DNA from 3 places in the Mesorhizobium sp. M7A.F.Ca.US.007.01.2.1 genome. Region 3 is predicted to be linked to each of the others. Evidence: riboswitches for the same ligand, from Rfam matches in the RefSeq annotation. Region 3 holds a riboswitch; each other region holds the start of a gene.
What was found. A riboswitch is a leader RNA that binds a small molecule or an ion and turns the genes downstream of it on or off. The one in region 3 is predicted to bind cobalamin.
Positions count from the first base shown of each region.

Region 1 (7,437 bases), on a different contig from region 3:
AACCTGCGCGGACGCCTTGCCGCCCTGGCAGACCGCGCCCGCCACGCGGCGCAATCCTGGCGCCCCGAGAAACCGGCGCAACAAGCGGAGCTGGTGGCGGCGGAGTAGCAGTGCCGACGTCTTTAGATCACCCGCACAGCGGCAAAACACGATGAAACGATCGGGCAATCCCGATCAGGGCTTGCTGGTCTCTAGCTCAGAATACGCTTCGCGAAACCGGGCGCTCGACGGCCGGAGACAACCCATCCGCACGCCCTCCCGACGCTTGCTCGCGTGAAGGCTCGATGGCAACCGCAGGTGCGGGAACGGGGGCCGGCAGAACCACCAGTTGCGGCACCTGCTTGAAGGAAAAGCCGCCGCGGATGCCGCCCATCTTGCCGGCGACGATGCCCATGGCCGCCTTTTCAAGGCTGCGATCATAGCGCGTTTCGGCTGTGGCCGGCGCGACGATGACGGCGCAAAGCGCTGCGCCGTACAGAAGCGTTTTCATTGTTGTTGTCTCCCTGCCTGATCACGATCTAGCAGGGCGCCGTTGAAAAACGGCCAAGAGACACGGTAAGCAAAGCGCCAAACGGCAGCGTAAACAACGCGTTAAGAACGTTGGCCGGCAAACTGATTCAAGTCACTGAGACTTTGATTCAGGCGCGCTGGGCGCGAACCGTATGCCCGAGCGCGACGAACACGGTGCGCACGATGCCGGCAGCATCGAGCCCGGCATCGGCATACATCTTTTCCGGCTTCGCGTGGTCGGTAAACACGTCGGGCAGCACCAGCGGGCGCACCTTCAGGCCGCTTTCCAGCAGGCCTTCATGGGCGAGGAACTGCAGCACATGGCTGGCGAAGCCGCCGACGGCGCCCTCCTCCACCGTCACCAGAACCTCATGCGAGCGGGCCAGCCGCCGGATCAGATCCTCGTCGAGCGGCTTGGCGAAACGGGCGTCGGCGACCGTGGTGGAAAGCCCGGCAGCCCCTAGCTCCTCGGCGGCGATCAGGCAATCCTGCAGCCGTGTGCCGAAGGACAGCAATGCTACCTTGGTGCCCTCCCTGACGATGCGGCCCTTGCCGATTTCGAGCACGGAGCCACGCTCCGGCATGTCGACGCCAACGCCATTGCCGCGCGGATAGCGAAAGGCGATCGGGCCGTCATCATAGCTTGCCGCGGTGCGTACCATGTGGCGCAGCTCCGCCTCGTCGGCCGCCGCCATCACCACGAAGCCCGGCAGTGTCGCCAGGAAGGTGGTGTCGAAGGCGCCGCAATGGGTGGCGCCATCGGCGCCGACGAAGCCGGCGCGGTCGATGGGAAAGCGCACCGGTAATTTCTGGATGGCGACGTCGTGGACGACCTGGTCGTAGGCGCGCTGCAGGAAGGTGGAATAGATGGCCGCGAACGGCTTGTAGCCTTCGGTGGCGAGGCCGGCGGCGAAGGTCACCGCGTGCTGTTCGGCGATGCCGACATCGAAGGTCCTCGACGGGAACGCTTCGCCGAACAGGTCGAGGCCGGTACCGCTCGGCATGGCTGCGGTGACGGCGACGATGCGGTCGTCCTCGCGGCCCTCCTGGACCAGGCTTTCGGCGAACACCTTGGTGTAGGCCGGTGCGTTGGCCGGCGCCTTGGCCTGCGCGCCGGTGATGACGTCGAACTTGTTGACGCCGTGATATTTGTCGGCGGCGGCTTCCGCCGGCGCATAGCCCTTGCCCTTCTGGGTGACGACATGGATGAGCACCGGGCCTTCGCCATTGTCTCGGACATTTTTCAGGACCGGGATCAGATGCTCCAGATTGTGGCCGTCGATCGGGCCGATGTGATAGAAGCCGAGTTCCTCGAACAGCGTGCCGCCGGTGACGTAGCCGCGTGCATGCTCGACCGCCCTTGTGATCGCACGATCCGCACGCTTGCCGAGATAAGACGTCAGTTTTTTGCCGAAATCGCGCAGGCCGATATAGGCCTTGCCGGAGGCCAGCCGCGCCAGATAGGCGCTCATGGCGCCGGTTGGCGGCGCGATCGACATGTCGTTGTCGTTGAGAATGACGATCAGCCGTGCATCGAGTGCGCCGGCATTGTTCATCGCCTCGTAGGCCATGCCGGCAGACATGGCGCCGTCGCCGATGACGGCGATGACATTGTTGCGGCCGCCGGAGAGATCGCGGGCCGCGGCCATGCCGAGGCCGGCCGATATCGATGTCGAGGAGTGGGCAGCGCCGAATGGATCGTACTCGCTCTCGGCGCGGCGGGTGAAGCCGGACAGGCCGCCTTCCTGGCGCAGCGTGCGGATACGGTCGCGGCGGCCGGTCAGGATCTTGTGCGGATAGGCCTGGTGGCCGACATCCCAGATCAGCCGGTCGTCCGGGGTGTTGAAGACATAGTGCAGCGCCACCGTCAGCTCGACCACGCCAAGGCCGGCGCCCAGATGACCACCCGTGCGGGATACCGCGTCGACCAGCTCGGCGCGAAGCTCGGACGCCAGTTGCGGCAGCTCACTCTCGGCAAGCATGCGCAGGTCGGCCGGGATGCGGGCCTTGTCGAGAAGCGGCGTATGCGGCGTTGCGTTCACGGTGCTCAGGCTTTCGGTTGATGGGCGAAATAGGCCGCCGGCCGGCGAAAGTAAATGCGTGTCAGTGACGCGGATCAGACTGTGGTCTTTTGCTTCTATGCAGGTCGTTTCCCCAAAACCGGGCCACTTTGGGCGACAGGCATCAGCTTTCCGGCAGCGGAATGAACTCTTCCTCGTCTCCTGGAACGATGTCGAAGCGGCCTGTCTTCCATTCCTCTTTCGCTTGTTCGATACGCTCTTTCGACGACGAGACGAAATTCCACCAGATGTAACGCTTCGAACCAAGAGAGGCGCCGCCGAACAGCATGAAATGCGCCCCGGTCTGCGACGACACGACGATCTCGTCACCGGGACGGAACACCAGCAGCCGTTCGGCTGGGAACACATCGCCCGAAATCGAGACCTCGCCTTCCAGCGTGTAAATGGCGCGCTCTTCCGCATCGGCAGGGATTTTCACGCTGGCGCCGGGCGCCAGGCGCAGGTCGGCGTAGAGCGTCTCCGAATCGGCCCTGACCGGGGACCGTAATCCTTGGAAATCGCCGATGATGAGGCGCCCGTTGACGCCTTCGGCATCAATCTCGGGAAGCCTGAGCGCTCCTGTGTTCTCGAACACAGGAGCCACCTCTTCCTTGTCGTCCGGCAGCGCCAGCCATGTCTGCAGGCCGGATACCGACATCGGCGCGCCACGCAGTTCCTCCGGCGTACGCTCCGAATGGACGATGCCGCGGCCGGCGGTCATCAAATTCACGTCGCCGGGCTGAATGACCATTTCGGTGCCGAGGGAGTCGCGGTGCCGGATCTTGCCGTCGAACAGATAGGTGACCGTCGACAGTCCGATATGCGGATGCGGACGGACGTCCAGCGCCTGGCCGGCCCGCAGGATCGCGGGACCCATGCGGTCGAAGAAGATGAACGGACCGACCAACCGCCTTTTTGCCGTTGGCAGGGCACGGCGCACCTGAAAACCACCGATGTCCTTGGCGTTCGGAACGACCATCAATTCGATCTGATCGCTGGCGAACGCATCGCCCACCTCAGGGTCTTTCCCGGGGAAGAAGCTCATGGACTCTCCTTGTCGGTGGTCGAAGGCCGCCTGGCCGCATCAGGCAAAGCGGATGGCCGCCTTTGCCCGCAGCTTGGCCGCCACCTCTTCGCGATTGCGCGGATGCTGATGGGTTTCCAGGGAATCGAGCAGTTCGCGCGCCGAGGCCGCGATGGCGTCGACGGCATGATCGAAGGCGTGCTGGTTCTGCTTCGAGGGTCGCGTCGTTCCGCTCAGCTTGCGGACGAACTGAAGGGCCGCGTCGCGCACCTCGTCATTGGTTGCCGGCGGATCAAAATTGAACAGGGTCTTGATGTTTCTGCACATCGCTTCCGTATCTCCTCTTGTCCTTGAGCTGTTTCAATCGCAACGAGTTATAGCCTCGATCATGATCATGTCCAAAAACCGGTGAGGCGAGGCCATCGTTCGGACCGGCCTCAATCCGCGTCGAGGGGCTCCGTTCCAACCGGCTTGCCGTCGCGCGACAGCCTGATCTTCTCGACCTTGTCCTCGGCGGCCTTCAGCAGCCGGTCGCAATGCGCCTTCAGCGCCTCGCCACGTTCATAGATCCTGATCGACTGGTCGAGCGGCACGTCGCCACGCTCCAGATCATCGACGATCTTCTCCAGCGCATCGAGTGCCTGCTCGAAGCTCATCGCCTTGACGTCTTCGTTGGTCTCACCAGCCATCATTCATCCTTTCATCAGTCGCCCGACATGGGCGGCGACCGAAAATGCCAATCCCTGCAGATCGTAGCCGCCCTCGAGCAGGCTTACGAGCCGGTTGCCGCTGTGGCGTGCCGCGCGCTGCATCAACTGGCCGGTTGCCCAATCGAAATCATCCTCGGTCAGATTGATCTCGGCCAGCGGATCGCGGTGGTGCGCGTCGAACCCGGCCGAAATGATGATCAGGTCGGGCGCGAAATTGTCGAGCGCGGGCAGGACGCGCGACAGGAAGGCATCGCGAAACACTTCGCTGCCGGTCTGCGGCGCCAGCGGTGCGTTGACGATGTTGCCGGCGCCCGTTTCGGTCTTCGCTCCGGTGCCGGGATAAAGCGGCATCTGGTGTGTCGAGCAATAGAGCACCGAGGGATCGTCCCAGAAAATATCCTGCGTGCCATTGCCGTGATGCACGTCCCAGTCGACGATGGCAACGCGCTCGACACCGTGTTTCTTCTGCGCATAACGCGCCGCGATCGCCGCCGTGTTGAACAGGCAGAAGCCCATGGCCGTGGTCTTTTCGGCATGATGGCCGGGCGGCCGGGCGGCGACGAAGACGTTGTCGGCGCGGCCCGAAAAGACATCATCGACGGCGGCGTTGGCGGCGCCGATCGCGGTGATCGCCGCTTGCCAGCTCTTCGGACTGGCAGTGGTGTCGGCATCGATGCGGGCAATCCCCTCGTCGGGAATGGCGGCGCGCACGCGGGCGACGAAATCGGCGGGATGCGCGTAGAGGATGGTGGCCTCGTCGCCTTCCGGCGCCTGGATACGATCGAGCCCGGCAAAGGCTTCCTCATCGAGCACGCGCTCGATGGCACGCAGGCGGTCGGGCCGCTCGGGATGTCCGGGCGGCGTGAGATGCTCGAGGAAGATCGGATGCGTGTAGAGACGGGTGGTCATCGTCCTAATCTAGTGACCCGGATCGACAAAGGCCATGCACGGCCGGCCGATGACTGGGGAAAATCGCGCCTGCGTCCATTCGTGTCGCCGCAGGCATTGGCCTCGCCGGCGCTTCGGCGTAAAGTCCTTGGCACTGCCTGGTGCCCGCCGCAAGCGGGAGAATCGGGAACACGGTTGAATTCCGTGGCGTGCCCAACGCTGTGAGGGGGACCGCGCCGGTAAATGCCACTGTCGATGACGGGAAGGCACCGGACGCGGGTTGATCCCAAGCCAGAAGACCGGCCTGGCAGGCATCGTCATCCGCATGGTCGGGCGGGTGGCATCAGAGCGACGTGCGTCCATTTGGACGCACAAAGTACGCTCTGACCGTTTTGAATCTGCAATCGCAAGGGGACAAGCGATGCCGGAACAGATGACCGCTGCCATTGACGATGGATTTGACCAGAATGCGCGCGATGCGGTCTATCGCGCCATGTTCACGCGGCGCGACGTGCGCAGCCATTTCCTGCCCAACGCGATCGATGACGACGTGCTGGCGCGGCTGCTGCTTGCCGCCCATCACGCGCCATCGGTCGGCTTCATGCAGCCATGGAATTTCATTGTCATTCGCGATGCCGGACGACGAGCGGAGGTGCGCGACCTGTTCCTGGCCGCGCGCGAGCAGGAACTGCCGGCGATCGAGGCGGAAAAACAGGCGCTGTACCGCAAGCTCAAGCTGGAAGGCATCTGCGAAAGCGCGCTCAACATCTGCATCACTTGCGACCGGCAGCGCTCGAAGGGTTCGCCGCTGGGACGCTGGCACAATCCGGAGATGGATCTCTACAGCACCGTCTGCGCGGTGCAGAATTTCTGGCTGGCCGCGCGTGCCGAGGGCGTTGGCGTCGGCTGGGTGAGCATCATCGAGGCTGAGGCGCTGAAGCGGCTGTTGGCCATTCCGGATCACGTAACGCCAATCGCCTATCTCTGCGTCGGCCGTGTTTCCGAGTTCGCTTCCAAACCGGACCTTGAAACGCATGGTTGGGGACGGCGGCTGCCGCTGCCGGAACTGATCATGAGCGAGACGTTTTCCGGGCAAGGCGAGACACAGCTCAAGTCCACCGTGGCGCGCCTCAACACCGTTTCTGCCTCACCAGACACCACCTGCCCGGCCGATCAGGGTGTGGCGCCGGCCGTACCCCAGCGCGAACCGCCGAAGGAGGCGAGCGCCTTGTCCTTGAGCTCCCTGAACTTCGACGACGCCTCGGCCAACCGGGCGTCCCAGGCCGGATCCGGCACCTGGCCCGCGATGGTCTTGAAATAGACCTGCATCAGGCAAGCGATGGCGAAAGGCTCGATGAAGGCCGCCTTGAATGCCCAGGCGAAGACGATGGCGAGCACGAAGGCCCAGCCGGCGAGCTGGCTGGGCATCAGGAACAGAATGGCGCCGGCAGGCGCCAGCATCATCAGAAAGATGACGAACGACACGCCCCACATGATGACCGCCAGCCAGACGGCGTTCTTGACCATGACCTTGCCGTTCTGGGCATAGAGCACGACGCCTTGGCGCGCCGTCTCGAAGGGTGAGGCTGAATTGATGCGGATGTTGTAGCCGAGGATGATCTCGTCGACATAGGTCAGCGACAGGCGGATCACCGTGTTGATGAAGGAGACCAGGCCGCTCAGGCCCGGTATCGGCAGGAAGGCGGCGATACCGCCGAGCAGGCCGGTGATGGCGCGGATGGCACCCTTGACGAGTTGGTCGACGACGAAAAGGATATTGGCCTCGGCAAAACGCTGGGTGACGACATCCCTGGCGTAGGCGATCTGGTCCTGACCGCCGGGAATGTCGCGGCCGTCGATCAGATGAACCATGACGGCGATGTGGCCGGCCTTGACGATATAGAGGATGTATTCGCGGATCCAGTAGACCGCGATCGAGACGATGCCAAACCCGACCACGCCGCCCCACAGGGCAAAGGACATGGGCCCGTCGGGATCGGTGGAGATATGGCCGACGCCATAGCCGACCGAGGCACCGGTGCCGGTCGCCATGATGTAGGCCAGCGTGATGCCGAAATAGACGATCATACGAAAGACGATGAACGGCCAGGTCCGCATCATGATGGACACCGACCGGCCGATCTCGAAATCCCACATGTGCCCCGAATCTCCGCCTCAGAGATGGTGGAAGAGGATGAACTCAACCCGGCGATTGTCAATTGCCGGCCCTGGCACCACAGGGCGA
Region 1 covers NZ_RZQP01000208.1:3,774-11,210, forward strand. The annotation lists gene EN949_RS27475 (GNAT family N-acetyltransferase) at 1-108, shown strand, start outside; gene EN949_RS27480 (hypothetical protein) at 197-490, opposite strand; gene dxs (1-deoxy-D-xylulose-5-phosphate synthase) at 639-2,552, opposite strand; gene EN949_RS27490 (pirin family protein) at 2,695-3,615, opposite strand; gene EN949_RS27495 (DUF2277 domain-containing protein) at 3,655-3,921, opposite strand; gene EN949_RS27500 (exodeoxyribonuclease VII small subunit) at 4,032-4,283, opposite strand; gene EN949_RS27505 (histone deacetylase family protein) at 4,287-5,213, opposite strand; cobalamin riboswitch at 5,335-5,515, shown strand; partial or broken gene bluB (5,6-dimethylbenzimidazole synthase) at 5,626-6,243, shown strand; gene EN949_RS27515 (hypothetical protein) at 6,366-7,349, opposite strand.
Region 1: linked by a shared signal. The riboswitch ahead of bluB (5,6-dimethylbenzimidazole synthase) and the one ahead of EN949_RS17165 (DUF1636 family protein) in region 3 are both predicted to bind cobalamin.

Region 2 (7,437 bases), on a different contig from region 3:
GCAGATCGCGCAGGCGGTGCAGGAGCTCGATTCCGACGACGCCGTCTACATTCTCGAGGATCTCGACCAGGAAGACCAGGACGAGATCCTGTCGCAACTGCCGTTCACCGAGCGGATCAGGCTGCGCCGCTCGCTCGATTATCCCGAAGAGACGGCCGGCCGCCGCATGCAGACCGAGTTCGTCGCGGTTCCGCCGTTCTGGACGATCGGCCAGACCATCGACTACATGCGCGAGGACAACAATCTTCCCGAGCGCTTCAGCCAGATCTTCGTCATCGATCCGAGCTTCAAGCTGCTCGGCGCTATCGACCTCGACCAGATCCTGCGCACCAAGCGTTCGGTCAAGGTCGAGGAGGTGATGCACGAGACGCGGCACGCCATTCCGGCCACCATGGACCAGGAAGAGGCGGCGCGGGAATTCGAGCAGTACGATCTTTTGTCGGCCGCGGTCGTCGACGAGAACGAACGGCTGGTTGGCGTTCTGACCATCGACGATGTCGTCGACGTCATCCAGCAGGAGGCCGAGGAAGATCTGATGCGCATGGGCGGCGTCGGCGACGAAGAGCTTTCCGACAGCATCTTTTCGACCTCGCGCTCACGCGTTCCGTGGCTGCTGATCAACCTTCTGACCGCGTTCCTGGCGGCGTCGGTGATCAGCCTGTTCGACCGCACGATCGAACACATCGTGGCACTGGCGGTGCTGATGCCGATCGTCGCGGGCATGGGCGGCAATGCCGGCTCGCAAACCATGACCGTCACCGTGCGGGCGTTGGCGACCAGGGATCTCGACATCTACAATGCCGGCCGCATCATTCGCCGCGAGATGGGTGTCGGCTTCATCAACGGCATCGTCTTCGCCATCCTGATCGGCATCGTCGCGGCAGCCTGGTTCCGTGATCCCAATCTGGGCGGGATCATCGCGGCGGCGATGATCATCAACATGTTCGTGGCCGCCCTGGCCGGCATCCTGATCCCGCTGCTGCTCGATCGTTTCAAGGTCGATCCGGCGGTCGCTTCGGCGGTCTTCGTCACCACGGTTACCGACGTCGTCGGTTTCTTTGCATTTCTCGGCATTGCCACGTGGTGGTTCGGCGTGCCCTGAAGGCACGCCTTTTGGCTCAATTGACTTTTACGTAAATGCCGTGCGAGGCTCGCGCGGGGCGCCATGTCGATTCCGGCATGGCATGGGTTTTGGTTCGGGACAGAAGGGTGACGCCGCGATGGCGATCGCCCCGGTGTTTCGGCGTGTGGGAGTGGCAATGCGAGAATATTATTCGATCACCGAGTTGACCCGCGAGTTCGACGTGTCGACGCGGACGCTGCGCTTTTATGAGGACGAAGGGCTGGTGCAGCCGGTGCGGCGCGGCCGCACGCGGCTGTTTCGCCCCTCCGACCGGCAGCTCATTCGCCAGATCATGCGCGGCAAAAGGCTTGGCTTCTCGATCAACGAGATTCGCGAAATCATCCAGATGTACAAGGAGCCGCCCGGCGAAGTCGGCCAGCTCAACCTGATGATCAAGCGCATCGAGGAAAAGCGCGAGGATCTCCGGCAGAAACGCCGCGACCTCGAGGAGACGCTGGCTGAACTCGACCAGGCCGAGGAGTCTTGTGTGGAGCGGCTGGTGGAGCTTGGCGTGAATACCTAGGCAGAGAGTTTGAGGGACAGCGCCCCCTCTCTCCTGCCGGACATCTCCCCCACGAGGGGGGGAGATTGGCCGCTTGAAAGCCAGCTCAAATCCAGCGGCGCACGCGTTTGGCGTAGTCGCGGTATTTCTTGCCGAATTTTGCTGCCAGCACCTTTTCCTCGCCTTCGATCGCCACCTTCTGCGTGGCATAGGCGGCGATGAACGCCAGTGGCAGGAACCACACGATGCCCGAGACAAAGGCGACGCCGATCAACAGCAGCGTGTTGGCCAGATACATCGGATTGCGGGTGACGCCGAAGGGACCCGTGGTGACCAGGTGATCGGGTACAGCGTTGGGGTTGAGCGTGGTCTTGGCCCGGATCATGGTGCGGATCGCGGTGAACCAGAGTGCGGCGACGGCAAACAGCGCCACCCAGCCGGCCGCGAACAGGATATCGCCCAGCAGGTCGCCGATCCAGGGCAGGGGATAGAGCAGGCCCAGTGCGATGCTGATGGCGATGGCGGCGATGTAGATCAGCGGCGGCCACGGTATGAGCCCCGGCTTCGGCTGGTTCTCGGTCATTCGGCCCCTCCCTCCATCAACTTGCTGTCGGTCTTGACGGTGCACATGCCGGCGAGATCGGACAAATGCGCTTTCCACTCCGCAGTCTGATCGTTGTTGTAGAGCCTATCAAGCGTGGACTCGCCCTCGAGCGTATCGAGCATGCAGACACAGTAGCTCGTACAGAACTCGGTGTCGCGCGACTGCTCGCAGGACAGCTGACAGGTTTTGAGGAAATTCACCTGCGGGGTTTCGACCTGCGCCGGCATGATCTGCGAGAACAGCCAGACGCAGCCGATCAGCAGCGGCTGATGGATCAAATAGAAAGCCAGGCTGTGCCGGCCGATGAAGACCAGCGGGTTGGCCAAGCGACCGGGCGCCAGATTGGCAAGCCTGGCAAGCAGGCCGGCACCTGCGGCGAGTTTCGTCACCGCGATGCCCGCAAGTACCGCGCCGAACCACGGAAACAGCGGAACGTAGTCGTTGGAGCGCGGATTGATCGCCGACAGGCCGACCCACCACAGCCATGGGTGATCGAAGGCCTCGAAGCGCAGATAGACGGGGGCGGCGATAACGACCGCGGCGACGACAAGCGTCAGCAGCGCCGGCAGGCGCAGGAAGGCGAGACCGAGCAGGCTGGCCAGCGCGATCTCGTGCAAGATGCCGAAGAAGATGAAGCCGTCCGGAGTGGCTATGCGGGTGACGACCGAAATCGCGATCGCGGCTCCGGCGACCATGGCGAACCGCTTCCAGAAGCCGTTCCAGCGGATTTGTCGGCCGTGGGCGAGATACAGGCTGACGCCGACCAGGAACAGGAAGGTCGAGGCGATGCAGCGCGCGTAGATCTTCCACCAGCCGAAGGCGGTCAGGCCGGGATCGGTGTAGCCGAAGAACTCCAGATCCCAGGTGAAATGGTAGCTTGCCATGGCGATCAGCGCGATGCCGCGCACGATGTCGATGGCGACGATGCGCTTTGGTCGATCCTGAACGGGTGCGGTCGGCGTTTGGATGCTCATGGTCTCGCATTCTGATTCAGCCCCGCTGGAGGACTATCACGGTTGCCCGGGACAAAAGAAGACCGGCAACCCTGCCGATAGCGCCGGATCAGCCGCGGCATTGGGCCAGTGCCGGAAAGCCTTTGGCCGGCTTCGCTTTTGCCGGATGCACGTCGGTTTCCTCTTATTGGCGCTGAGGTCGCCACGGCAGATTTGACCCGGTGAATCTGCTTCGGGGAAAGCAATGTCCACCCATGTGCGCCATCCGATCTGGCTACCGGCCCTCAAGGCCGCGGACGCGCGCACCTTCGCTTCGCTCTATGCGGTCGAATCCTTCGCCCGCGCCACGGTGTCGAGCGTCATCCCGATCCAGGCCTATGAGATCCTGCACAACGAGCAGATCGTCTCGATCCTCTACACCGTCGTGGCGATGCTCGGCCTGTCGGTGACATTGTTCATGCCGATGCTGATCCGCCGCTTTGCCCGGCGCTGGGTCTACACGGCGGGCGCCTGCCTGCTGGCCATCGGCTCGCTGTTCTTCGTCACCGACACGCTTGCCGGGCAACTGGCCGGCATGCTGTGCCGGGTGATGGGCGCCAGCGCGCTGTCGATCACGCTCAACCTCTACATCATGGACCACATCCGCAAGACCGACTTCATGCAGGCCGAATCGCTGCGCATGGCGTGGTCGATGCTGGCCTGGACCGGTGGGCCGACGCTCGGCATCTTCCTCTACACGCGCTTCGGCGTCTATGCCGCGCATGGCGCGGTGGCCGTGTTCGCGTTAGCCCTGCTGGCATTGTTCTGGACCTACCGGCTCGGCGACAACCCGTCGATCCGTCCCGGCAAGACGCGACCAGCCAATCCGCTCGCCAATATCGGCCGCTTCATCGCCCAGCCCAGGCTCAGGCTGGCCTGGCTGATCGCGTTTGGGCGCTCCTGTTTCTGGACGACGTTCTTCGTCTATGGGCCGCTGTTCATGGTCATTACGGGTGAGGGCAAGCTGGCCGGCGGCCTGCTGGTTTCGGCCGGCAACGCGCTTTTGTTCATGGCGATTTTCTGGGGCAAGGCGGGAAAGCGCTTTGGCGGCCGCAGGACCATGACATTTGCCTATTTCGCCATGTCGGTCGCGCTTCTGGCGGCGGGCTTCGTCGGCGAAACCGTGCCGCTGCTCACCGGCGCCTTCCTGCTCTGCGGCGCCTTCTTCACCATTGCACTCGACGCGCTCGGCTCGACCGCCTTCATGCGCTCGGTGCGCTCCTATGAAAGATCGCAGATGGCGGCGGTCTATCGCACCTATCTCGACTTTTCCGAGCTGACGCCGCCGCTGGTCTATTCGGTGGTGCTGGCCTTCTTCGGCCTGGGCTCGGTGTTCGTCACGCTCGGCCTGCTGGCGGCGGTCTGCGGCTTCGTGACTTGGCGCTATCTGCCGAAATCGCTTTGACCTTCATGGCGCATTCGCAACGGTCGCCGGCGGAATTTGGTTTGCCGGACGCGAGGATTCTGCCTATAGTCGCCGGTGTCGCCGGTTCCATTTTGGAGCCAAGAGGGAATGCGGTAAGGGCGGATTTCGCCCAATGCCGTGGCTGCCCCCGCAACTGTGTGCGGTAGTCCTCTCCATATGCCACTGAAGATTTTTCTTCGGGAAGGTGGGGAAGGACGCTGATCCGTGAGCCAGGAGACCTGCCGGCGACAGGAAACTGACTTCGATGCCCTCGGGTGGAGGGCGAAAGGACAAGACATGACTACCGCTTCCGTCTCCCTCGGCGCTTCCGTCTCCTCGCAGTCGCGCTTCATGCAGCTCGCGCTTGCCGCGCTGCTCGGCATTTTCGTGATGGGCTTTGTCGGCTTCTCGCATATCGATGCGGTCCACAATGCGGCTCACGACTATCGCCATTCGATGGCATTTCCCTGCCACTGACGAGGGGCTGACATCATGAACCTGTTTCGCAACGTCGTGTTCATCGCGGCGATCGCAGGGCTCGTGGCCGGCGTCGTTCTTGCCTGCGTGCAGGCCTATGCGACCGTGCCGCTGATCCTGAAGGCGGAAGTCTACGAACAGGCGGGCGGCGGGCATCACCATGACCATGCCGCTCCGGCAGCAGCGAATAGCAATGCCATGAGCGCAGCCGCTCCGGCCCCTGCCGAAGCGACTGCTGCGGCGGAAGACGAGGGCTGGGCGCCGGCAGACGGTTTCGAGCGTTTCGCCTTCAGCGTGCTTGCCAACATCGTCACCGGCATCGGCTTCGGATTGATCCTGGTCGCGGTTTCCGAATTCGCCGGCGGTATCGGTGGTTGGCGCCAGGGCGTGTTCTGGGGCTTGGCCGGCTTTGCCGTGTTCACGCTGGCGCCGGGCCTCGGCCTGCCGCCGGAACTGCCGGCCATGCCGGCCGCCGATCTCACCCAGCGCCAGATCTGGTGGTGGGCAACGGTGGCGGCAACCGCTGCCGGTCTCGGCCTGATCGCGTTCCGCAAGTCGCTGCCGCTGGCGATCCTTGCCGTCCTTTTGATCGTCGCACCGCATGTTGTCGGGGCACCGCAGCCCGACAGTTACGAGACGGCGATTCCGGAAGGGCTGCATCACCAGTTCGTGGTGGCGGTGACCGTGACCAATCTGGTGTTCTGGCTGGTGCTCGGCGCGGTTGTCGGCGTGGTGCGCGGCCGCTTCACCGGCACCGCGACCAGCCTGCGCGACAGCTTTGCCTGATCGCAAGACACTGACCTTCCTCATCGGCGGTGCGCGCTCCGGCAAGAGCGCGCGCGCCGAAATTTTGGCGACCGCCTTGCCGCCGCCCTGGACCTATATCGCCACGGCGCAAGCCTATGATGACGAGATGCGTGAGCGCATCGCGTTGCACCGGTCGCGGCGCGGCGAAGGCTGGACGACCATCGACGCACCGCTCGACCTCGCCGACGCGCTTGCCGCCTTGCCGGACGATCGGCCGGTGCTTGTCGACTGCCTGACGCTGTGGCTGACCAACCATATGCTGGCCGAACACGATCTGGACCTTGAATGCCGGCGATTGGCGGACGTGCTGTCGCGGCCGCGCGGACCCTGGTTCGTGGTGTCCAATGAAGTCGGCCAAGGCATCGTGCCGGACAATGCACTGGCGCGCCGCTTTCGCGATGCCGCCGGCCGGCTCAACCAGCAGGTCGCGGCGATTGCCGATACGGTGCTGCTGATGGTGGCGGGGCTGCCGCTCAAGGTGAAATGATATGACCGATATCGACAATAAGGATGAAGAGCGCCACCGCGCCAAGATGGCCAAGCGCAAGGCGGTGCAGGATGCCGAGGTGGCGAGCAAGACGGTCGAGAAGGGATTGCTCATCGTCAACACCGGCCCGGGCAAAGGCAAGACCACGGCCGCCTTCGGGCTGGCGCTGCGGATGCTCGGCTACGGCAAGCGCGTCGGTGTCGTCCAGTTCATCAAGGGCAAGTGGCACACCGGCGAGAAGGACGCCTTCGCCGCCTTCGGCGACCGTGTCGTGTGGCACGCGATGGGCGAGGGGTTCACCTGGGAAACCCAGGATCTGAAGCGCGACATCGCTGCCGCCGAAGCCGCCTGGGCCAAGGTGCTCGAACTGATGGCCGATCCGTCGATCAGCCTGCTGGTGCTCGACGAATTGAACATTGCGCTGCGCTACGACTATCTCGATCTCGACAGAGTGGTTGGCGCGCTAAAAGCGCGGCGCGAGGGCCTGCATGTCGTTGTCACCGGCCGCAACGCCAAGCCGGCGCTGGTCGAGGCCGCAGACCTCGTCACCGAAATGAGCGTGACCAAGCATCATTTTTCCGCCGGCGTGAAAGCGCAGCAGGGGATCGAGTTCTGAGTGTTCCTCAACCTCCCCAGACGGGGGAGGGTGAGGTTAGGTCACAACGATGACAACGACCGAAACCAACCCGAACAGAGCGATCAGCAGATAGTCGGCGACGCGATAGAGTTTCAGCGCCTGCCTGATGTCGAGGCTGTCGGCTTCACGCCGCCCACCTTCGCCCATGAAGACGTCGTCGACCAGCACGCCGCCATAGAAGCGCGGGCCGGCGAGCGCCAGGCCGAGCGCACCGGCCATCGCCGCTTCCGGCCAGCCGGCATTGGGCGAGCGGTGTTTTTTCGCGTCGCGCCGCACCGCATGCCAGGCTTTTTTCGCATCAGCGCCTTTGACGAAGAACGCCGCCAGCACGATCAGAAGCGCCGTCAGCCGCGACGCCGGCAGGTTGATCCAATCGTCAAAGCGCGCCGCCGCCCAGCCGAAC
Region 2 covers NZ_RZQP01000082.1:10,167-17,603, reverse strand. The annotation lists gene mgtE (magnesium transporter) at 1-1,102, shown strand, start outside; gene EN949_RS16710 (MerR family DNA-binding transcriptional regulator) at 1,260-1,646, shown strand; gene EN949_RS16705 (isoprenylcysteine carboxylmethyltransferase family protein) at 1,732-2,208, opposite strand; gene EN949_RS16700 (DUF1624 domain-containing protein) at 2,205-3,203, opposite strand; gene EN949_RS16695 (MFS transporter) at 3,427-4,626, shown strand; cobalamin riboswitch at 4,692-4,888, shown strand; gene EN949_RS16690 (CbtB domain-containing protein) at 4,924-5,103, shown strand; gene EN949_RS16685 (CbtA family protein) at 5,119-5,889, shown strand; gene cobU (bifunctional adenosylcobinamide kinase/adenosylcobinamide-phosphate guanylyltransferase) at 5,882-6,397, shown strand; gene cobO (cob(I)yrinic acid a,c-diamide adenosyltransferase) at 6,399-7,013, shown strand; gene cbiB (adenosylcobinamide-phosphate synthase CbiB) at 7,050-7,437, opposite strand, start outside.
Region 2: linked by a shared signal. The riboswitch ahead of EN949_RS16690 (CbtB domain-containing protein) and the one ahead of EN949_RS17165 (DUF1636 family protein) in region 3 are both predicted to bind cobalamin.

Region 3 (7,437 bases):
TTGAGGTCATCGACCTGTGCCGGCCTGTCGATGCCGGCCGGGCGGTTCTTGTCCCCGAGCGACGGTTTGGCCGGCTTGGCGGCCGGTACCTTGACCTCTGGCGCCTTGAAGGCGGAGGCCGGCTCGGCCTTGGTGATGGGGCCACTGCGCTGCTTGGAAACCTGCTCGACTTTGGAGTCTGCCTTGTTGGCATTGGCGGCCGAATGCAGTGGAGCGGCAACACTCGCCGCCTTTTCAACCGCCGGCGCGACCTTGGTTTTTGAAGGCGTCTTCAACGCCGGGCTGGTTTCAGGGGCGTCGGTCTTCGGCTTGCTGGTGTTGGACGGTGCGACAGGGGCCGCGGCCGGCACCGGCGCTGCGACGATCGCGTCGGGTGCCGCCCTGGCGGCCTTGGCCGCCTCCCTGGCTTCCCTGTCGCGGGTCGACTTGAGGATCGCCTTTTCGCTCTTCAGCGTGGTGAGGCCGGAGGCCGGCTCCGAGCCGGTGCGGCCATTCTGCGGCCCCGGTTCCACCGCAGCACCCTTGCCGGCGTCATAGAGATCGATGATTTCAGCCAGGCGTTCCGGCGTCAGATCCTCGAACGTGTCCTTGAAGATCATCACCATCGGCGCGTTGACGCAGGCACCGAGGCATTCCACCTCTTCCCAGGACAAGGTTCCCTTGTCGTTGGTGTGGAACTGGTCGTGATGGACTTTGGAGCGGCAGACATCCATCAGCGCTTCCGAACCGCGCAGCATGCAGGGCGTGGTGCCGCAGACCTGGATGTGCGCACGCGTGCCGACCGGATTCAACTGGTACTGCGTGTAGAAGGTCGCGACTTCCAGCCCGCGGATGCGCGGCATGCCGAGCATGTCGGAGATCGTCTCGATCGCCGCCTTCGTCACCCAACCTTCCTGCTCCTGTGCTATCATCAGAAGCGGGATGATGGCCGACTGTTCACGGCCCTTCGGGTACTTCTTGATCCATTGCTTCGCAGCCGCGGCATTCGCCCGGTTGAAGGCGAAGGATGCTGGCTGGACGCTGGCTTCTGCGAGACGGCGGACTGACATTTAGCGATCGACCTCACCAAACACGATGTCGAGGGAGCCGAGAACGGCGGTGACGTCGGCCAGCATGTGGCCGCGGCAGAGGAAATCCATCGCCTGCAGATGCGCGAAACCCGGCGCGCGCAGCTTGCAGCGGTAGGGCTTGTTGGAGCCGTCGGAAACCAGATAGACGCCGAATTCGCCCTTCGGCGCCTCGACAGCGGCGTAAACCTCGCCGGCCGGCACGCGATAACCCTCGGTGTAGAGCTTGAAGTGATGGATCAGCGCTTCCATCGAGCGCTTCATTGCCTGGCGCTTGGGCGGCACCACCTTGCCATCGAGGTTCGACACCGGGCCGGTGCTCTCCTTGCCGAGCAAAAGGTCGACGCACTGGCGCATAATCTTCGCCGACTGGCGCATTTCTTCCATGCGCACGAGGTAGCGGTCGAAGCAGTCGCCGTTCTTGCCGATCGGAATATCGAAATCCATCTCCGAATAGCATTCATAGGGTTGCGACTTGCGCAGATCCCAGGCTGCACCCGAGCCACGCACCATCACGCCCGAAAAACCCCAGGCCCAGGCATCCGCCAGCGAGACGATGCCAATATCGACATTGCGCTGCTTGAAGATGCGGTTGCCGGTCAGCAGCCGGTCGAGGTCGTCGATCGACTTCAGGAACGGGTCGATCCACTTGCCGATGTCCTCGACCAGTTGACGCGGCAGGTCCTGATGGACGCCGCCGGGCCGAAAATAAGCGGCATGCATGCGCGAACCGGAGGCGCGCTCATAGAACACCATCAGCTTTTCGCGTTCGACGAAGCCCCACAGCGGCGGCGTCAGCGCACCGACGTCCATCGCCTGCGTCGTCACATTGAGGATGTGCGACATGATGCGGCCGATCTCGCTGTAGAGAACGCGGATCACCTGGCCACGCTTCGGCACCTCGATGCCGAGCAGACGCTCGGCGGCCAGCGCAAAGGCATGTTCCTGGTTCATCGGCGCGCAATAGTCGAGCCGGTCGAGATAGGGTACCGCCTGCAGATAGGTTTTGGCTTCGATCAGCTTTTCGGTACCGCGATGCAGCAGTCCGATATGCGGATCGACGCGATCGACGACTTCGCCGTCCAGCTCCAGCACAAGGCGCAAAACGCCGTGCGCCGCGGGGTGTTGCGGGCCGAAATTGATGTTGAAGTTGCGGACGGAGGTTTCAGCCATTTACTGCTTTGCCTTCTCGTCACCCGGCAGCACGTAATCCGTACCTTCCCACGGGGACAGAAAATCGAAATTGCGGAATTCCTGCTTGAGCTCGACCGGCTCATAGATAACGCGCTTGGCCTCGTCGTCGTAGCGCACCTCGACGAAGCCGGTCAGCGGGAAATCCTTGCGCAAGGGATGGCCTTCGAAGCCATAGTCGGTCAGCAGGCGGCGCAGGTCGGGATGGCCGGAGAACAAAACGCCGTAGAGATCGTAGGTCTCGCGCTCGAACCAGTCGGCGCCGGGATAGACGCCGGTGATCGACGGCACCATGGTTTCCTCGTCGGCCTGCACCTTGACGCGGACGCGCACATTCTGCTTCGGCGACAACAGGTGATAGACGACGTCGAAACGCTTGGCCCGCGACGGATAGTCGGCGCCGCAGACATCGATGATCGAGATGAACTGGCAGCGCGCATCGTCGCGCAGGAAGGTCATCACCTCGACCAGATCGCGCGGCTCGACATGGATGGTGAGTTCGCCATAGGCGATATCAGCCTCGTTCACGCGGCCGATCAGCTTCTCGCCGAGATAGGTCGACAGTTCGCTCAGGGATGCGGTCATGGATTTACCGTTCGATCGTGCCGGTGCGGCGGATCTTCTTCTGCAAGAGAAGAATGCCGTAGAGCAGCGCTTCGGCGCTCGGCGGACAGCCGGGCACATAGATGTCGACCGGCACGATGCGGTCGCAGCCGCGCACCACCGAATAGGAATAGTGGTAATAGCCGCCGCCATTGGCGCAGGAGCCCATCGAGATGACGTAGCGCGGCTCCGGCATCTGGTCGTAGACCTTGCGCAGCGCCGGCGCCATCTTGTTGGTCAGCGTGCCGGCGACGATCATGATGTCGGACTGGCGCGGAGACGCGCGTGGCGCGACGCCGAACCGCTCCGAATCATAGCGCGGCATCGAGGTGTGGATCATCTCGACCGCGCAGCAGGCGAGGCCGAACGTCATGAACATCAGCGACCCGCTGCGCGCCCAGGTGATGAGCGCCTCGGTCGAAGTGACCAGAAAGCCCTTGTCGGCCAACTCGTTGTTGATCTCGAGGAAGAAGGGATCGTCCTCCCCCACCGGCCTGCCGGTGTTGGGATCGATGATGCCCTTGGGCTTCGGCGCGACGAGGGTGCCTGAACTGTCGTTCAATCCCATTCCAGCGCTCCTTTTTTCCATTCATAGGCAAAGCCGATGGTCAGCACCGCCAAAAAAACCATCATCGACCAGAAACCGAGCATGCCGATCTTCGAAAACGACACCGCCCACGGAAACAGGAAGGCTACTTCCAGGTCGAAGATGATGAACAGGATCGACACCAGGTAGAAACGGATGTCGAACTTCATGCGGGCGTCGTCGAACGAGTTGAAACCGCACTCGTAGGCGGAAAGCTTTTCGGGATCGGGATTGCGGTAGGCCACCAGGAAGGGCGCGGCCAGCAGCGCCAGGCCGACAACCAGCGCCACGCCTATGAACAGGACGATGGGCAGGTATGAGCTCAAGAGTGCGTTCATGCTCGGCTTTCCGTTGGCGCCAATCCACGTTGATTACAGCACCGGACCCTAATGCGGAAGCGTGACAGTTTAACCGCTGAACCGTTTTAAGGGCCTATGCTGCAACGCGGCGAGGGTTAGCGCAGCACTTCCAGCGAAGCAAGTCAAACCTTGTTCAAAACATCGACCTGGACGGCATATCGCGGCAAACTGGTCCGATCCGCTCCTGTTTGATTTCCTTCGCTTTTTACTCCACTTTTCTCTCCTGACATGAATGCTGCCAAAACCCTGCTAGCATGGGTTGGAATCAGCCATTCGACCCTCGGTCAAAACACGTCAAAGTGATACCTGCATGAAGGAAAAGATCTCGCTCCCGATGGCCCGGCGCATCGCCCTTGCCGCCCAAGGGTTCCTCGATCCTCGCCCGACCGGCACGCCCGACCGCCGGCATTTTGCCCGCACGCTCTCCCGCACCGGCCTGTTGCAGATCGATTCCGTCAGCGCGGTGGTGCGCGCTCATTATATGCCGCTCTATTCGCGCCTTGGCCCCTACCCGTTCTCGCTGCTCGACAACGCGGCCGTGACGCGTAAGCGCACGGTTTTCGAATACTGGGCGCACGAGGCGTCCTTCCTGCCGGTCGAGACATACCCGCTGATGCGCTGGCGCATGCAGCGCGCCGAGCGGGGCGAGGAAATGTATCTGGGTCTCGCCAAATGGGGCCGCGAGCACGCCGCCTACATCGAAGAGATCTACCGCGAGGTCGCCGAGCGCGGCCCGATCGCCGCTTCCGCGCTGGAGGGCCAGAAAGGTTCGGGCGGCTGGTGGGGCTGGAGCGATGCCAAACACGCCTTCGAATGGCTGTTCTGGGCCGGCCGCATCACCACGGCGCACCGCCGCGGTTTCGAGCGCTTCTATGACCTGCCCGAGCGCGTGCTGCCGCAGGCGATCCTCGATCTGCCGGTGCCGACGCCTGAGGACGCGCACCGCGAATTGCTGCGCATTTCCGCCCGCGCCCACGGCGTGGCGACTTCAAGCGATTTGCGCGACTATTTCCGCCTGTCGCCGGCCGATATGAAAGGCCGGTTGGAGGAACTGGTTGAAACGGGCGAGTTGCTGCCGGTGCGTGTCGAAGGCTGGGACAAGCCGGCCTATCTTCACCGGGACGCCCGTCTGCCGCGCAAAGTCGAGGCCCGCGCCTTGCTGGCACCCTTCGATCCGGTCGTCTTCGAGCGCTCGCGCACCGAGCGGCTGTTCGATTTCCACTACCGCATCGAGATCTACACACCGGCCGACAAGCGGCAGTATGGCTATTATGTCCTGCCGTTCCTGCTCGGCGACAGGATCGTGGCACGCGTCGACCTCAAGGCCGATCGCCCGGCCAGCATACTGCGGGTCCATGCGGCCTATGCCGAGCCCGGTGCGCCGCCTGAAACCGCTGCGGAGCTGTTCGAGGAATTGAAGCAGATGCAAGGTTGGCTCGGGCTCGAACGCATCGAAGTGACGCCTGCCGGCGATTTGGGCGCGGCGCTGGCCGACATAGCCGTGTCGTAAGCTCGCGTTGACACCGCCGCCCGCAAAAGCCTAAATCCGGTTCCAGATGGTCCCTTGCCCGCAACGGCAAGGGCTAAGAGGGAATGCGGTGCGGGGCAAAATCCCAAATCCGCGGCTGTCCCCGCAACTGTAAGCGAAGAGCCAAGGCCGAAAACCACTGGGAATTCCCGGGAAGGCGGCTACCCAAGGCGATGACTCGCGAGCCAGGAGACCTGCCGTCTGCGACTGTAGAATCCGATCGCCCGGCGGGTTTCCGGGCAAGGAGCCCGATCTTTGGACCACGACAGCAGTTTTTCGGCTGGCACAGCGGATATTTCGTCCGGCCATGATGATGCCTTGGCCGGCGTCACGATCATCGTCTGCGCCTCCTGCCGCAATGAGACCGGCTCCGACGCTCATCCCCGCGCCGGCGAATTGCTGACGGACGACACGCGCCGCGCCGCCGCTGGCGACGATATCCGCATCCGCAGCGTCGAATGCCTTGGCAATTGCAAGCGGCGCCTCAGCGCCGCGATCCTGCGCGACGGCTGCTGGAGCTATGTCTTCGGCGACCTGACCGCGACCAGCGGCGCCGACCTCGTCACGGGCGCCAAGCTTTTCGCCACCTCGACCGACGGTCTCATTCCCTGGCGTGGCCGTCCCGATAGCCTGAAGCGTGGCCTCGTTGCCCGCATCCCTCCCCTCGACATGCTGAAGGACTGACCATGACTGCCTCAGATTCGTCTGCGAACCTCTCCCGCGTTCCCTGCACCGTCGTCACTGGCTTCCTCGGCGCCGGCAAGACGACGCTGGTCCGCCATCTCCTGGAAAACGCCGGCGGCAAGCGCATTGCCATCATCGTCAACGAATTCGGCGACATCGGCATCGACGGCGAGATTCTCAAAGGTTGCGGCATCGATACTTGTCCGGAGGAAAACATCGTCGAACTGGCCAATGGCTGTATCTGCTGCACTGTCGCCGATGATTTCGTCCCGGCGCTCGACCAAATCCTGTCGCTGACGCCGAAGGTCGACCATATCCTGATCGAAACCTCGGGCCTGGCACTGCCCAAGCCGCTGGTCCAGGCCTTTCAGTGGCCGAGCGTGAAAAGCCGGGTGACCGTCGATAGCGTCATCGCCGTGGTCGACGGACCGGCATTGGCCGAAGGCCGCGTCGCCAACGACATGGATGCCCTGCAGGCGCAGCGCGCCGGGGACGAGACACTCGACCACGACGATCCGGTGGAAGAAGTGTTCGAGGACCAGATCGCCTGCGCCGACCTGATCATCCTGTCGAAGAGCGACCTGATGGACGCCGCCGGCACTGCCCGCGCCAATGCCATCATTGGCGAACACTCCGCCCGCGCCGTAAAGATCGTGCCGACGTCGCATGGCAAGGTCGATCCCTCGGTGCTGCTCGGGCTCGGTCTCGCCGTCGAGGACGACATCGAAAACCGCAAATCCCATCATGACGGCGCATTCGACCACGAGCACGACGACTTCGACACCTTCATTGTCGATATTGCCTCGATCGCCAATCCGGACGAGCTGGCAAAGCGCGTCGCCATCGTCGCCGAAGAAGAGAACGTGCTGCGTGTAAAAGGCTTCGTCGAGGTCGGCGGCAAGCCGATGCGGCTGTTGCTGCAGGCCGTCGGACCGCGCGTCAATCATTACTATGACCGTGCCTGGACCGCTGAGGATGACCGCCGTTCGCGCCTCGTCGTCATCGGCCTGAAGGGGCTGAACCGCCCGGCGATCGAGCGTATACTCGCCGGCTGATTTCGGACACGGGTCGCGATGCACATCCTCACCACGACATCCGCCTCGCTCGACGACCTCGCCGAGCCGGTCGATCTGCGGCAGACTCCGGCGGATATCGTGGCGCTGTCCTTCACCGACAGCGACCTCGCCGGACTGGCGGCAGCGTGGAAGGCCGATGCCGACCGCCTGCCCTCGATGCGGCTGGCGGCGTTGCGCGACCTGCGCCATCCGATGTCCGTCGACCTCTGGGTCGACAGCGTCGCCCGCCATGCCAAGATCATCCTCGTGCGCATCCTCGGCGGCTACGACTGGTGGCGCTACGGCTGCGACCAGCTTGCCTCGACCGCCCGCGAACGCGGCATAAAACTGGCGCTGCTGCCCG
Region 3 covers NZ_RZQP01000086.1:88-7,524, reverse strand. The annotation lists gene EN949_RS17195 (NADH-quinone oxidoreductase subunit E) at 1-1,049, opposite strand, end outside; gene EN949_RS17190 (NADH-quinone oxidoreductase subunit D) at 1,050-2,240, opposite strand; gene EN949_RS17185 (NADH-quinone oxidoreductase subunit C) at 2,241-2,843, opposite strand; gene EN949_RS17180 (NADH-quinone oxidoreductase subunit B) at 2,848-3,429, opposite strand; gene EN949_RS17175 (NADH-quinone oxidoreductase subunit A) at 3,420-3,785, opposite strand; gene EN949_RS17170 (winged helix-turn-helix domain-containing protein) at 4,117-5,316, shown strand; cobalamin riboswitch at 5,347-5,551, shown strand; gene EN949_RS17165 (DUF1636 family protein) at 5,590-6,018, shown strand; gene cobW (cobalamin biosynthesis protein CobW) at 6,021-7,073, shown strand; partial or broken gene EN949_RS17155 (cobaltochelatase subunit CobN) at 7,092-7,437, shown strand, end outside.